DNA from 2 places in the Pseudoalteromonas sp. 20-92 genome. Region 1 is predicted to be linked to the other one. Evidence: predicted binding sites of a transcription regulator. Region 1 holds the regulator's gene; the other holds the start of a gene.
What was found. Region 1 encodes NrdR, which represses ribonucleotide reductase genes. Its sites were predicted from a motif close to AAACACNANATNTNGTGTTT; they were not measured.
Positions count from the first base shown of each region.

Region 2: nrdA (class 1a ribonucleoside-diphosphate reductase subunit alpha) is a predicted target of NrdR. The motif match lies at 5,776-5,795, and genes of this name have one in related genera.

Region 1 covers NZ_JANJGQ010000012.1:98,658-107,090, reverse strand. Annotated here, with positions in the region: gene NRL14_RS12185 (ligand-binding sensor domain-containing diguanylate cyclase) at 1-812, opposite strand, end outside; gene NRL14_RS12180 (phosphatidylglycerophosphatase A) at 850-1,335, opposite strand; gene thiL (thiamine-phosphate kinase) at 1,332-2,306, opposite strand; gene nusB (transcription antitermination factor NusB) at 2,401-2,811, opposite strand; gene ribE (6,7-dimethyl-8-ribityllumazine synthase) at 2,827-3,291, opposite strand; gene ribBA (bifunctional 3,4-dihydroxy-2-butanone-4-phosphate synthase/GTP cyclohydrolase II) at 3,392-4,504, opposite strand; gene NRL14_RS12155 (riboflavin synthase) at 4,534-5,187, opposite strand; gene ribD (bifunctional diaminohydroxyphosphoribosylaminopyrimidine deaminase/5-amino-6-(5-phosphoribosylamino)uracil reductase RibD) at 5,214-6,338, opposite strand; gene nrdR (transcriptional regulator NrdR) at 6,505-6,954, opposite strand; gene glyA (serine hydroxymethyltransferase) at 7,061-8,317, opposite strand.
Region 2 covers NZ_JANJGQ010000018.1:38,832-47,264, reverse strand. Annotated here, with positions in the region: gene serC (3-phosphoserine/phosphohydroxythreonine transaminase) at 1-1,081, opposite strand, end outside; gene gyrA (DNA gyrase subunit A) at 1,240-3,939, opposite strand; gene ubiG (bifunctional 2-polyprenyl-6-hydroxyphenol methylase/3-demethylubiquinol 3-O-methyltransferase UbiG) at 4,116-4,826, shown strand; gene NRL14_RS14625 (HAD family hydrolase) at 4,826-5,506, shown strand; gene nrdA (class 1a ribonucleoside-diphosphate reductase subunit alpha) at 5,919-8,201, shown strand; gene nrdB (class Ia ribonucleoside-diphosphate reductase subunit beta) at 8,268-8,433, shown strand, end outside.

The sequences.
Region 1 (8,433 bases):
CCATTGGTATCACTCATAAACTTATAAACAGCTGAATTATTAGCATTGGGTAAAGGAAATGGCCTTAGCTCATCATCTAAATCTAGAAAATATGCACCTAGTTCTGAAGCCAAGTATAAATTGCCGTTCAAAAATGATAAATCATGCACAATAGTTTGCGCTAAACGCTCTGGTAGCGATATTTTTGCAGTGAGCTCTAAACGTAATTTAGAAAAATCGGAGGCGTTTTTAGTAAGGCGTAACAAATGACGGTCATTAACCAGCCAAATACCTTCCGGAGAAAGTGCCATTTGACTAACTGAGCCGACAATTTGGGTGATTACTGTCGCATTGACAATAGGTAGTTGACCGCTAGCGTGAGTTTGCAAGTCAACTTGCCCTCTATCAACATAATACAAACCATTTGCTGCAATCCAGATACTGCCTTTAGAATCTTCTAAAATATCCCTTACAGGGCCTTTAATATTAAATTCTTGTGCTGCAAATGTTGCCGGGTTAATTACAACTAATCCGCTTTTAGTACCTATCCACAATAACCCGTTCGAATCGATTAAAAGTTTATTAATACCATTACTTGGTAAAAAATAACTATTTTGGGTACTATAGTTAGTAAATGTTGTTCCATCAAAACGGCTTAACCCAAACTGAGTACCCAGCCACATATAACCTTGCTGATCTTGCACTACACTTTTGAGTGATTGTGACGGCAAACCGTCTTTTATATTCCATTGCTTAACGACATAATCAGTAATTGAGGCCCAGCTTGGCGTCGCGCACAACATCAGTACACAAACCAGTAAAAATCGCATCATATTGCTGCCACCTAGTTAAACAATTTAAATATAAAAATTAAAAGGGTAGTAAACCCACTTTTATTAACGCTTGCAAACAAATAAGCGAAAAAATACCAGCCAATATATCATCAGCCATAATACCTAAACCGCCATGTACTCGTTTATCTAGCATACGTATTGGGCCTGGTTTTGCTATATCAAAAAAGCGAAATAACAAAAAGCCAACTAATAAACTCTGCCAGCTAAGCGCTGCGCCAATCATGGTAATGTAATAGCCAGCCACTTCATCCCATACAATTGCAGGATGGTCGTGCACGCCTAAATCATCAGCCGTTTTACCACATGCCCATATACCAAATATACTGATCACTACAGCAAACACAATTTGTAACCATAATGGATAGTACATTGTCATAAAAATAAATGGCAGTGCAGCAAAAGTACCAAATGTACCAGGCGCTTTAGGCGCAAGGCCTGTGCCAAACCCTAAACCAAAAAATTGGTGCGGACGCTTTAAATTAAACTTGCGGTTATTATTCAAACCTGCTCCTTTGCAAAATGCTCAAAGCCATGCTGCTCAAAATTAAACTCTTCACCATTGTATAAAAGCTCAATTTGGCCATCACCACTTTTAACTTGTCCTATACATACGGCATCTACACCATATTGACGTAGTTTTAAATCCAACATCCCTTTATTACTATCAGGAACAGTAAATAACAATTCGTAGTCATCGCCGTAGCTAAGAATAAACGGTAATTGCTGATCAAAATCAAGGCTCGATTTCATCGCATCTGATGTAGGAATACTTTCAACATTAATAACAGCACTTACTTGCGACATATCTAGAATATGGCCTAAATCAGCAATAAGACCGTCAGATACATCAATAGCCGATGATGCAAGTCCGCGTAAAACCTGGCCAGCTGCTACGCGAGGTGTTGGATAATCGAAACGTTTATTAACATATTTTAAATGTTCAGGCTCTATTTTAAAACCTTGCTTGCGCGATTCAATAGCTAAACCTGCATCCCCTAAAGGACCTGTAACATAAATCCAATCCCCCACTTTAGCACCACTTCTGCGCAGAGCTTTCCCCTCAGGTACCGTTCCTTTTGCACAAATAGTAATAGTTAATGGGCCTTGAGTCGTATCGCCACCAATAATTTGTACATTAAAGTATTCTGCAATTTCATGCATGCCTTCAGTAAATTCTTCAATCCACTGCGGATCTATACTTGGCAATGTGAGTGCAACCGAAACCCATGTTGGTTCAGCGCCCATTGCAGCTAAATCACTTAAATTCACAGCGAGTGCTCTATGACCGAGTGCACGAGGGGAAATATCATCAAAAAAGTGCACGCCAGCAACAAGAGTATCTGTTGTAACGGCAAGTTGGCAATTTTGTGGAACAGAGACCAATGCGCAATCATCCCCTATTCCTAGGTTTACATCACGACGAGTGATACCGCGACCTTTAAAGTAGCGATTAATTAATTCAAATTCCTTCATACACAAAAAAGCCGACCTATGCCGGCTCTCCTTTTAACGGTTGTTTAACCAATCACTCTGAAATTTAAAATTTAAAATTCAGAGTGAATTGTTATTACTTGCGTAAATGCTTAACAGCTTTATCAAGTACACCGTTTACAAATTTATGGCTATCTTCAGCGCCAAAAATTTTGGCAAGCTCAATACCTTCGTTAATAGCAACTTTATAAGGTACGTCTTCACGGAACTTAAGCTCATAGCTGCTTAAACGTAAAATTGCACGCTCAACCATATCTAAGTCATCAAACGGACGTGTTAAATGTGGTGATACAGCTTCGTCTAGTTGCTTGTAATTTACAGCAACACCCGTCGCTAAATCTTTAAAGTATTCAACATCAACTTTAGTAACGTCTGTTTCGATCAACATTTGTTGTTCGATATCGGCAATTAGATTGCCACTTATTTGCCAAGAATAAACGGCTTGGAGTGCTAAGATACGTGCTTTACGTCTTGCTGCTGGTTTCACAAAAATTCCTTAAACTTAAATTTTATCTAACACATTAACCATTTCAAGCGCGCCTAAAGCAGCTTCGCCGCCTTTATTGCCCATTTTGGTGCCAGCACGCTCAATTGCTTGTTCAATGCTTTCTGTGGTTAATACGCCAAATGCAACCGGGATATCATACTCAAGTGATACTTGCGCAAGACCTTTGTTTGATTCGCCAGCAACTAGGTCAAAGTGTGGTGTACCACCTCTGATCACTACGCCTAATGCGATGATTGCATCATACTCTTTTTTTGCTGCAACGCGTTTAGCCGCTAAAGGTAATTCTACCGCGCCTGGTACATAAATAACGGTAATGTCGTCATCAGATACGCCACCTGTGCGTTTTAGCTCATCAACAGCACCTGCAAGGAGGCTGCTACCAATAAAGTCATTAAAACGAGAAATGACAATGGCAAACTTTTTGCCTGGAGCGTACTTATTACCTTCAATAATTTTCATTTGATAACCCTAAAAATAAGTTCAAGCGGTTGCGATTGCGCAAAAATTGCTGCGCATCATACCATAAAAATAAAATAATAGCCTAGTTTAAGCGTGATGCTTATTGTGGCTCAATGTAATCAACAACTTCTAAATGAAAGCCCGAAAGTGCATGGTACTTTTTAGGACGACTCATTAATCGCATTTGTTTAATTCCAAGATCGGCAAGTATTTGCGAACCTACGCCAACAGTACGAGATGTACCTTTGAATTTACGTGGCGTAACGCTTTCGCCTGCATCAGCTGCTGCAAATGCTTTCACAGTTGCCTCTAACTCTTCAGTGCTTTCTTGCTTACCTAAAATAACTAAAGCACCTTCATTTTTAGCAATATAGGCCATTGCTTCAGAAAGACCCCAGCTACGGTCAGCACTTCTGTCTGAAAGTAGAATATCGTTAAAGGTACTTTGTAAATGTACACGTACATTTGTCGGCTCTTGATCTTTTATATCGCCTTTGAGCAATACGTAATGTAATTGGCCGTCAATTGTGTCTTTGTAAGTCACCAAATCAAACTCACCATGCTCTGTTGGTAACTTACATTTTGCTACTTGCTCAATTGTTGTTTCGTTTAAGTTGCGGTATTCGATTAAATCAGCAATGGTGCCAATTTTAATACCGTGCTCTTTCGCAAAGACTTCTAAATCAGGGCGACGCGCCATGGTGCCATCAGCATTAAGTATTTCAACAATAACAGATGATGCTTCAAGCCCAGCCAAACGCGCTAAATCACAGCCAGCTTCGGTGTGTCCTGCGCGAGTTAATACGCCACCAGGTTGTGCCATAATAGGAAAAATATGTCCCGGCTGCACAATATCACTTGGTATTGCACCTTTAGCTATAGCCGCTTGCACTGTGCGCGCTCTATCTGCCGCTGAAATACCGGTTGTAACACCTTTAGATGCTTCTATCGACATTGTAAAGTTAGTCGAAAATGCTGCACCATTGTTTTTAACCATCAACGGTAAATCAAGTTGCTCGCAACGCTCTTGCGTCATGGTTAAACAAATTAAACCACGGCCATGGGTAGCCATGAAATTAATCGCTTCTGCGCTAATATGCTCAGCAGCTATTATTAAATCGCCTTCATTTTCTCTATCTTCATCATCCATTAAAATAACCATTTTACCGGCTTTAATATCGTCGATGATTTCTTGCGCGCTGTGTAAATTCATAAATTTGCTCGTGTAAGTTATCAGTTTCGTTATTTAATAAAACCCGCTTTAGCGAGTAAGCTCATCGAAATATCAGAGCCCGTTGGTTGCTCTGCACCTTTTATAAGGCGCTCTAAATAACGTGCAATTTGATCGACTTCTAAATTAACTTGGGTACCTACTTTAAAATGAGCAATTGTGGTTTGCTCACTCGTGTGTGGGACAATTGTTAATTTGAATTTATTACCTTCTACAGCGTTTACTGTCAGGCTTATACCATCAATACATACCGAACCTTTGTACGGAATGTATTTCATTAAATTTTCGTCAGTTGTAAGCCAATACTCTGTTGCTCTGGCGTTTGCTGTAATACTTGTAATCGTTGCAATGCCATCAACATGGCCAGATACTAAATGACCGCCTAAACGCGAAACAGGTTGCATGGCTTTTTCAAGATTCACCGTTTGCCCTAAAGCATAGTGAGCAAAACCGGTTAAACCAATCGTCTCGTTAGATAAATCAGCACTAAAACCGTCAATATGTTTATCAACTACGGTTAAGCAAACGCCATTGGTTGCAATGCTGTCGCCTAGCTTTACGTCTTTCATATCAAGGTCAGCACTTTGGATACGAATGGCTAAGTCGCCTTGTTTTTTTTGTAATAAAGCAATTTTGCCTGTGGCTTCTATTATCCCAGTAAACATAGCGCTACTCTTTTTATTAAGTGATTTTAATGAGTTTTTAACGCGGTGATACGTAAGTCGTCACCAATGCGCGCACATTCATTAAATGTTAAATCAACGGTGTTTTGCATACTCGTCAATTCAGGAAAATTAACTAAACTTTTTGCATCATGGCCCATTAGTTTAGGCGCTAAATAAAAAACAAACTCGTCAACTAAATTAAGCTCTGTCATTTTACCAGCAAGTGTTGCGCCAGCTTCAAGCCAAACATTATTAAACTGCAGTTGCCCAAGTTTTTCTAAAACGGCTTGTAAATCAACTTTACCGTTACTTTCACTGACTTCAATATGCTTTACAAAATGCGGCCATTGCAATGATTTATCAACCTTAATGGTAAATATAATTACATCACTTTGGATTTCAAATAAAGCAAGATCAGGTGTTAAACGGTTTTGAGAGTCAATTATAACACGCACGGGCTGGCGAAGCGGCAAATCAGTAGGCAGTGTGCAAGACAGCTCACTTAGTCGCACATTAAGTTTAGCATCATCGACTAACACGGTATCGGCACCGGTTAAAATAGCGCAGCTTTTCGCTCGGTATAATTGTACGTCTTGTCGAGCAGCAGGACTTGTGATCCACTTACTTTGCCCATTTTTAAGCGCTGTTTTACCATCAATACTTGCTGCCATTTTACAGGTCACATAAGGTAAGCCTTGTTCCATACGCTTAAAAAAGCCAACATTAAGTGCCCGCGCTTGTGATTCAAGTAACCCATAAGCAACGTCAATACCGGCGTCGCTCAATATTTTAAGGCCTTTGCCTGCAACTTGTGGGTTTGTATCAACCATAGCGGCAATTACTTTTACTACGCCCGCCTTTTTTAAGCCTTCAGCGCACGGTGGCGTACGCCCATAATGACTACACGGTTCAAGCGTTACATAAGCCGTTGCACCTTGTGCATTTTTTCCAGCGATTGCCAGTGCATTTACTTCAGCATGACCTTGACCTGCTAATTGATGAAAACCCTCACCAATTATTTGATTATTTTTAACTAATACACAGCCAACATTAGGGTTAGGCGTGGTAGTAAACCGGCCTTTTTTGGCAAGTTCTATGGCACGTGCCATATACATTTCATCATGTTCAGTAAAAGTAATTTGGTTAAGCATTTATTATACCAATTGCGTTAAATAAGTGGTCCATTATAGCGCTAAGAAAATAGCGCAATAACAAGGCGAAAATTATGACATATAGTTGTTCTATATGAATAATTTTTAACGCAGTGAGTGCGCTATTTAATGCGATAGAATGATCATATTTTTAATAAAATTGGTATTACTCCCCTAAGCGGGCAATTTCTTCGCCAAATTCACGTATGTCTTCAAACGAGCGATAAACAGAGGCAAATCTTACATACGCTACTTTATCGAGCTTCTTGAGGGCTTCCATAATGCATTCACCCACCAAGTGGCTTGAAATTTCTCGCTCGCCTGTAGCACGCAACTGCGATTTTATTATATTCACTACTTCGTCTACTTGCTCTGTGCTTACTGGGCGTTTTTCGAGTGCGCGATTTAAGCCATTTAATAATTTATCTTCGTTAAATGGTTCGCGGCTGCCGTCTTGTTTAATAACACGAGGCATAACCAGTTCAGCGCCCTCAAATGTAGTAAAGCGCTCGTGGCAGTCGTTGCACTCACGCCGCCTGCGAACTTGATGGCCTCCACCAACAAGGCGTGAGTCAATAACTTTAGTATCTTTTGCGGTACAAAATGGACAATGCATAGCTCGGTACTTCCGTTTTAAAACAAAAAAGACCGCTAAATAGCGGTCTTTTATCTTAGCAAAAAAATAGGGCCTGTTGTGCTCTAAATTACTGCTGCTTATGCAATTAAGCGTATACAGGTAATTTTGCACAAATTGCTTTAACTTTTTCTTTAACTTGCGCCTGTACAGATTCATCAGTGATGTTATCTAGTACGTCACAAATCCATCCAGCAAGCTCTTTTGATTCTTCTTCTTTGAAACCACGACGAGTGATTGCAGGAGAACCAATACGCAAACCAGATGTTACAAACGGAGAACGTGGATCGTTTGGCACTGAGTTTTTATTAACTGTGATGTTAGCGTTACCAAGGGCTGCGTCTGCATCTTTACCAGTAATATCTTTATCGATTAAATCGAGTAGGAATAAGTGGTTTTCAGTTTTGTCAGATACGATTTTGTAGCCGCGCTCTTGCATTACAGCAACCATTGCTTTTGCGTTTTTAACAACTTGTGTTTGGTATACTTTAAATTCTGGCTGAAGCGCTTCTTTAAATGCCACTGCTTTTGCTGCAATAACGTGACATAAAGGGCCACCTTGGCCACCAGGGAAAACTGCGCTGTTAAGCTTTTTATAGATTGCTTCGTCGCCACATGCAGAAATAATTAAACCACCACGAGGACCAGCAAGTGTTTTATGCGTAGTTGTAGTTACAACATGTGCATGAGGAACTGGGCTTGGGTAAACCCCTGCCGCAATTAAACCTGCAACGTGAGCCATATCAACAAACAGGTAAGCACCTACTTTGTCAGCAATTTCACGGAATTTAGCCCAATCAACAATACCTGAGTACGCTGAGAAACCACCAATAATCATTTTTGGTTTGTGCTCAAGTGCTAGTGCTTCAACTTGTGCGTAATCAATTTCGCCCGTTGCTTCATCTAGTCCGTATTGGATTGCATTGTAAAGCTTACCAGAGAAGCTTACGTGAGAACCGTGAGTTAAGTGACCACCATGAGCTAAGCTCATACCTAATACAGTATCGCCTGCTTCTAATAGCGCTAGAAAAACAGCAGCGTTTGCTTGCGAACCAGCATGTGGCTGTACGTTTGCGTAGTCAGAACCAAATAATTCGTTAGCACGGTCAATTGCTAATTGCTCAACAACATCTACATGCTCACAACCGCCATAATAACGTTTGCCTGGGTAACCTTCTGCGTATTTGTTAGTAAGCTGTGAACCCTGTGCTTCTAGTACACGTGGGCTACAGTAGTTTTCAGATGCAATTAGTTCAATGTGCTCTTCTTGGCGAGCAGTTTCTTTAGTGATTGCGTCAAATAACTCTGGATCAAAATCCGAAATATTCATGCTACGTTCTAACATTGGGGTCTCCTAGGGCAACGTGTATGGTGTTTTTTAGAGGCTTTATTGTACGCTTTAAACGACTCTTTGCCTACGCTCTTAAGTTGAGGATATTTAAACAGGGATTGAAACTATTT
Region 2 (8,433 bases), on a different contig from region 1:
AACTGTGCTCCTTAGCAAAGGCAGCCATAAAGTCTACTAGGGCTTGAACACCTTCAAGTGGCATGGCGTTATAAATACTCGCACGCATACCGCCTACAATTCGGTGCCCTTCAAGTGCAAGTAAACCCGCATCATTGGATTGAGTTACAAACTGCTCATTTAAGCTTTCATCGTTTAGCCAAAAAGGAACATTCATACGTGAACGACAATGCTTAGCGACTATATTTGAGTAAAAGTCAGAATTATCAATAAAATTATACAGTAGCTCAGCTTTTGCAATATTTTGTGTTTCCATGGCTTTTACGCCGCCATTTCTCTCTAACCATTCGAAGACTTCGGCAGCTAAATACCATGCAAAAGTAGGTGGCGTGTTAAACATGCTGCCCTGTTTTGCTTCAAGGGCGTAATCTAAAATACCAGGCTTTGCTAGCCCTTCACGCTCAAGTAGTGTTTTACGAACAATAACGATTGAAATACCCGATGGACCGATATTTTTTTGCGCACCAGCGTAAATTAAATCAAATTTGTTCACGTCTATTTCGCGAGACAAAATAGTCGATGACATATCAGCAACAATCGGCGCAGTTGGGTGACTCGGTACATCAAAAATCTCGAGTCCATCTACCGTTTCGTTAGGGCAATAATGAATGTACGCCGCATCTTCTGGTAATTCCCAGTCAGCAACGTCTTTAATTGAAAATTCACCATCAGCATCATTACGTACATCCGTAAAAGACGTTTGAGTGAACTTATTCGCTTCATCTCTGGCGCTTTTCGACCATACGCCATTTTCGCAATAAAACGCTGTTTTGCCTTCTTGGTGCAAATTTAAAGGAACAGCACTAAATTGGCCACGACCGCCACCGTGCATAAACAACACTTCAAATTCATCACTGATATTCATTAAGCGGCGAAGACTCGCTTCACACTTTGCAGTTAATGCTAAAAACTCTTTGCTGCGATGGCTCATTTCCATTACAGAAACACCCAAGTTTTGCCAATCTAGAAACTCTTTTTGCGCTTTTTTCATAACCGCTTGCGGAAGCATAGCCGGTCCCGCACAAAAATTATATTTACTCATTACCTTTGCCTCATTCCAGTAATTTAACTACTAAGCATGAACGTATAATCCCCATCCACTCAACCTTACGATTTTAATGAATGAATATAATTTCACACTCTATTAATTTTTTTCAACAACATTAAAAAAAGCGGCCAAGGCCGCTTTTTCAATATCAATTATTCTGAAGGAGGATTATCATCCGCTACTCCATCAATAACCGTATCTACAGTTTCAACGTCTTCAATATCAATCAAGTCACTTTGAGTAACTTCAATCTCTTCTATACGTTGTAAACCAACTACTTGCTCTTCGTCAATAGTTCTGATCAAAATAACACCTTGAGTGTTACGTCCAACCGTAGAAACTTCATTAACACGAGTACGTACTAAGGTACCACGATTTGAAATAATCATTATTTCATCGTTGTCGTCAACTTGCACAGCACCAACAACAGCACCGTTACGTTCACTCACCTTAATTGATACAACACCCTGTGTTGCACGACTCTTCGATGGGTAATCTTCAAGTTGCGTACGCTTACCGTAACCGTTTTCAGTTACCGTCAGAATAGCACCGTCAGTTTTTGGTACAATTAACGATACTACGCGTTGCTCATCTGGCATTTTAATACCACGAACACCTGTAGCAGTACGACCCATAGGGCGAACACCTTTGAAACGAATCTCAGGGTTACCTTCTTCGTCTAATACAGGATTACCGTTTTCATCAACAACCGTTGTTTCTTCAGCTTCTTTAAAACGTACAACTTTACCTGCATCAGTGAACAACATAATTTCGTTGCTACCATCGGTAATATCAACCCCAATCAGGCTATCGCCTTCATTTAAGTTAACAGCAATAATACCGCTTGCACGTTGACGACTGTAAGCCGTTAATGGTGTTTTCTTAACTGTACCAAATGCTGTTGCCATAAAGATGTATTTATCTTCTGCGTACTCGCGTACTGGCAATATAGCAGTAATTCGTTCATCAGCTTCAAGTGGTAACAAGTTAACAATTGGCTTACCGCGCGCTGCACGACTTGCCAGTGGTAACTGATATACTTTAAGCCAATATAAACGCCCGGCCGTAGAGAAACATAAAATAGTATCGTGCGTATTTGCAACGAGTAGACGCTCAATGAAATCTTCATCTTTCATCTTCGTTGCTGATTTACCTTTACCACCACGGCGTTGTGCTTCGTAATCAGACAATGCCTGATATTTCACATAACCTTCGTGAGAAAGCGTTACTACAACGTCTTCTTCGGTAATTAAATCTTCTAAGCTAATATCGTGAGCCGCTGCATTAATTTCAGTACGACGTTCATCGCCGTATTGTGCTTTAATTTCAACTAACTCATCACGAATAACTTCCATTAAACGCTCTGGCGTTGCCAAAATATGTAAAAGCTCAGCAATTAAATCTAATAGTGTTTGATATTCACTCAGGATTTTTTCATGCTCAAGACCTGTTAGCTTGTGTAAGCGTAAATCTAGGATTGCTTGGGCTTGTTGCTCTGAAATAAAATACTGACCGTCGCGAATACCTAAATCAGCAGCGAGCCAATCTGGACGTGCTACATTATCTTCGCCTGCTTTTTCAAGCATTGATTTTACATTACCTAATTCCCACGAACGTGCCGTTAAAGCAACTTTAGCTTCAGCAGGTGTAGGGGATTTACGAATAAGTTCGATAATAGGGTCAATGTTTGCAAGCGCAATAGCTAAACCTTCTAGCATATGTGCACGATCGCGGGCTTTGCGTAAATCAAATACTGTACGACGAGTTACTACTTCACGACGGTGAATAATAAACTCTTCTAGCATTTCTTTTAAGTTGAAACACTTAGGCTGGTTGTTAATTAACGCAACCATATTCATACCAAACACAGTTTGTAACTGAGTCTGCGCATACAAGTTGTTTAAAATAACCTCGCCTACGTCACCACGTTTGATCTCAATAACGATACGCATACCGTCTTTGTCTGATTCATCACGTAGTGCACTAATACCTTCAATTTTTTTATCTTTAACAAGCTCAGCAATTTTTTCAATTAAGCGTGCTTTGTTAACTTGATAAGGAATTTCGTGAACGATAATTGTTTCACGGCCTGTTTTTTCATCCGTTTCAATCTCAGCTCGTGCACGCATGTACACTTTACCACGGCCAGTTTGGTATGCTTGTTCAATACCTTTCTTACCGTTGATAATTGCAGCGGTTGGAAAATCTGGGCCCGGAATATAATCCATTAACTCAGTTATAGTTAATTCAGGATTGATTATAAGCGCTAAACAACCATTAATAACTTCTGTTAAGTTATGTGGTGGGATATTTGTAGCCATACCTACCGCAATACCTGATGATCCGTTAACTAATAAGTTAGGGACCTTTGTTGGTAAAACGTCAGGGATTTGTTCTGTGCCGTCGTAGTTAGGAACGAAATCAACCGTTTCTTTTTCAAGATCAGCTAATAGCTCATGCGACATTTTTGCCATACGTACTTCTGTATAACGCATTGCCGCAGCTGAATCGCCATCAACCGAACCGAAGTTACCTTGGCCATCTACAAGCATATAACGTAGTGAGAATGGCTGAGCCATACGAACTATCGTGTCATAAACTGCACTGTCGCCGTGTGGGTGGTATTTACCGATTACGTCACCGACCACACGGGCCGATTTTTTGTAAGGCTTGTTCCAGTCATTACTAAGCTCGTTCATTGCAAACAAAACGCGGCGATGAACAGGTTTTAAGCCGTCACGTACGTCTGGTAATGCACGTCCTACAATTACGCTCATCGCGTAATCTAAGTAGGAGTTTTTTAACTCGTCTTCAATATTGACTGGCAGAATTTCATTGGCGAGATCAGTCATTTGATATCACATTCCTTCAGTATCAGCTCTCAACGACCCGGTATTGGGGATTAAGAGTATTGTTATTATTTCTAACAGCCATGCTATCACAATTAATTTTAATTTACAGGCGCAAAACTTTGCGATTTATCAATTTAGCCCTATATAATGGCCTCAGATTGACGAGGAAGTATTTTATGACCGAACATCAAAATGTAGATCACGCAGAAATAGCAAAATTTGAAGCCATCGCCGAGCGTTGGTGGGACCTAGACGGAGAATTCAAACCTCTTCACGAAATTAACCCGTTACGTTTAGACTTTATAGCAAACAAAACGCAAGGCTTATTCGATAAAGAAACACTCGACGTTGGCTGTGGTGGCGGTATTTTAAGCCAAAGCATGGCGCGTATGGGCGCAAAAGTAACTGGCATCGACATGGGGCAAGAGCCTTTAACTGTTGCTAAGTTACACAGTTTAGAAACTGGCGTAAATGTAGATTATATAAAAGTGCCTGCAGAAGAGTTTGCTTCACAAAATCCAGAGCGCTTTGATGTAATAACCTGTATGGAAATGCTTGAGCACGTTCCCGACCCGGCATCTATCATTCATGCCGTAGCCGCATTAGCCAAACCAGGCGCAGACGTGTTTTTTTCAACCCTGAACAAAACACCTAAAGCATACTTATACGCTATTGTTGGTGCTGAAAAGCTTTTAAAAATGGTGCCTGAAGGTACACACGACCATAAAAATTTTATAAAACCTGCACAGCTCATTGCATGGGCAGAGCAAGCGGGTTTAAAAGTTCGTGCAAGTACAGGCCTTTCTTATAACCCACTATCAAAGCAATATACGCTTAATAACGACGTTAGTGTAAATTACATACTTTATTTTGAGAAGTTAGCTTAATGGCTAACTCTCAAGCCCCCCACCCCCTTATTGAGTACGATGCATTTTTATTTGATTTAGACGGCACCCTACTCGACACTGCTGATGATTTAGGTGCCGCTTTAAACGCGGTGCTTATTAGCAATAAAATAGAGCCTGTTAGTAGTGATATATACCGTCCTGCGGCATCTAACGGCGCTGGCGCATTATTAGAGGCTGGTTTTAAAGCGTTATGGGACAAACAACCCCAAAGCGAGCTTATAAAGCAATTAGTTGACGAGTACGCTGCAAACATAGCAAATCACACACGCTGCTTCAGCGGAGTTGAATCGTTACTTATCGCCCTAGATCAGAAAAAGATCAAATGGGGGATCATGACTAACAAATCTGGGTTTTTAACCGATCCTTTAGTTGCAGCTATTCCTGCTTTAAAAAATGCCAGTATAGTAATAAGTGGTGACACTTTAGCAGAGGCTAAGCCATCACCTTTACCACTGCTACATTGTGCAAAGCTTATGCAAGTACAGCCAAAGCGTTGTTTATACATTGGTGATGCACAGCGTGACATACAAGCAGGCAAAGCAGCAGGTATGCATACCGCGACTGCACTTTGGGGTTACATTCCCAGTGAAGATGAGGCATTAAGCTGGAAAGCCAATTTAAACTGGCTAAGTCCAATTGATGGTTTTAACCATATATAGTGCTATGTTAATTAATAAACACTATATATTGTGATTGTGTTAGTTTTTAGGCAAAGCTTGCTGATAAAAAAAGCAGTCAAAATTTATTTTTTAAATGCGTAAATTTAGCAGATCATTAGTTGATTTTTGCATATTTCAACTTAAATGATTGTTCGAAGGTGAGTGTCTACTAACACAAATGCGTTATCCCAAAGTTATCCACAAACAGGGGCAATTATGTCCCTTGCAAAACAATGCAGACCACACTATCTTGTGATCTCTAAATTGAACAACACCAGATATTGTGGCCAAATGTTATTCAATTAAATTCACTAATTTGGTGAAACCTATAATAAATGAGCACTACACCTTGCTAATTTGAGGTGTAAACATTGGTCAAAATACATAATCCCCAAGGAATACAGGCAAAGCTATGAACCAACAGTTATCTGTAAGCAAACGTGACGGGCGTAAAGAGCCGCTTGATCTTGATAAGATCCATCGCGTTATTGAATGGGCCGCCGAAGGTTTGAACAACGTTTCGGTTTCGCAAGTTGAATTAAAATCACACATTCAATTTTACGATGGTATTCGTACCAAAGATATTCACGAAACCATTATTAAAGCAGCTGCAGATCAGATTTCAAAAGAATCGCCAGATTACCAGTATTTATCAGCGCGTTTAGCTGTATTCCACCTACGTAAAAAAGCCTATGGCCAATTTGAGCCACCACGTTTATTTGATCATGTAACTAAAATGGTTGAAGACAAACGCTATGATGCTCACTTATTAGTAGATTATACAGAGCAAGAGTTAGATGAGCTTGATGCGTACCTTGATCATTCTCGCGATCTTAACTTCAGCTACGCTGCTGTAAAACAGCTTGAAGGTAAGTACCTCGTTCAAAACCGTGTAACAGGTGAAATTTACGAAAGCGCACAGTTTTTATATATTTTAGTAGCGGCAAGTTTATTTTCAGATTACCCACGTGAAACGCGTACTAATTACATTAAACGTTTTTATGATGCGGTATCGTTATTTAAGATTTCATTGCCTACACCAATAATGGCTGGTGTTCGTACCCCTACTCGTCAATTTAGCTCATGTGTATTAATTGAATGTGGCGACAGCCTCGATTCAATCAATGCAACATCATCAGCTATTGTTAAGTACGTTTCACAACGTGCGGGTATTGGTATTAACGCAGGTCGAATTCGTGCGCTAGGTAGCCATATTCGTAATGGCGAAGCGTATCACACTGGTTGTATTCCTTTTTATAAGCACTTTCAAACAGCGGTTAAAAGTTGTTCGCAAGGTGGTGTACGTGGCGGCGCTGCAACATTGTTCTACCCGCTTTGGCACCTAGAAGTAGAAAACCTACTGGTACTTAAAAATAATCGTGGTGTAGAGGACAACCGTGTTCGTCACCTAGATTACGGCGTACAATTTAATAAATTAATGTATTCTCGTTTAATTAAAGACGATTACATTACGTTATTTAGCCCATCAGATGTGCCTGGCCTTTATGATGCATTTTTTGAAGACCAAGCAGAATTTGATGCGCTTTACGTCAAATACGAACAAGACGAGTCTATCCGTAAAAAGCGTATCAAAGCCATTGAGCTTTTCTCTATGTTTGCCCAAGAACGTGCAAGTACTGGTCGTATTTACTTACAAAATGTGGATCACTGTAATACACACAGCCCGTTCATTGCTAAAGTTGCGCCTATTCGCCAATCTAACTTATGTTTAGAAATTGCATTGCCAACTAAGCCACTTAATAACGTAAATGACGAAGAAGGCGAAATTGCCCTTTGTACACTTTCTGCGTTTAACTTAGGTGCAATAGAATCACTTGATGAGCTTGAAGAATTAGCTGAGCTTGCTGTACGTGCACTTGATAACTTACTTGATTTCCAAGACTACCCTGTACCGGCTGCTAAAAATGCCACTATGGGACGCCGTACGTTAGGAATAGGTGTAATTAACTACGCATACTACCTAGCTAAAAACGGTAAACGTTATTCAGATGGCAGCGCGAACGCCCTGACTCACAAAACATTTGAAGCGATTCAATACTACTTGATGAAAGCATCTAACGAGCTTGCTAAAGAGCGTGGTGCATGTCCTAAGTTTAACGAAACAACGTACTCTCAAGGCATTATGCCAACTGATACGTACAAACGTGATTTAGATAAGATTTGTGATGAGCCACTTCATCTTGATTGGGATACATTACGTGCAAACATTAAAGAGCACGGCATGCGTAACTCAACATTAAGTGCGTTAATGCCATCAGAAACATCGTCGCAAATCTCTAACGCTACAAACGGTATTGAGCCTCCACGTGGTCATATTAGTGTTAAAGCAAGCAAAGATGGTATTTTAAAACAAGTAGTTCCTGAGTATGAACGCTTAAAAAATAACTATGAGTTATTATGGGATATCCCATCAAACGATGGTTACTTACAGCTTGTAGGCATAATGCAAAAATTTGTTGACCAAACAATCTCAGCAAACACAAATTATGATCCAAACAAGTTCGAAGGCGGTAAAGTACCTATGCAAGTCTTATTAAAAGACTTACTGAGCGCATACAAACTGGGCGTTAAAACGTTGTACTATCACAATACTCGTGATGGCGCATCAGATTCACAAGAAGACACTCCTGACGTGGAAGATGACGATTGTGAAGGCGGCGCGTGTAAAATATAGTTACTAATTTTTATTTTAAGCGGGCATTTAGCCCGCTTTTTCTGATAGTTTTTTTGAGTGATAAACATGTCTTATACTACTTTTAGCCGAAACCATAATAACCAAATGCAAGAGCCAATGTTTTTTGGCCAAACAGTTAACGTATCTCGTTACGACCAACAAAAGTACCCTATCTTTGAAAAGCTAATCGAAAAACAATTGTCTTTCTTTTGGCGTCCTGAGGAAGTGGACG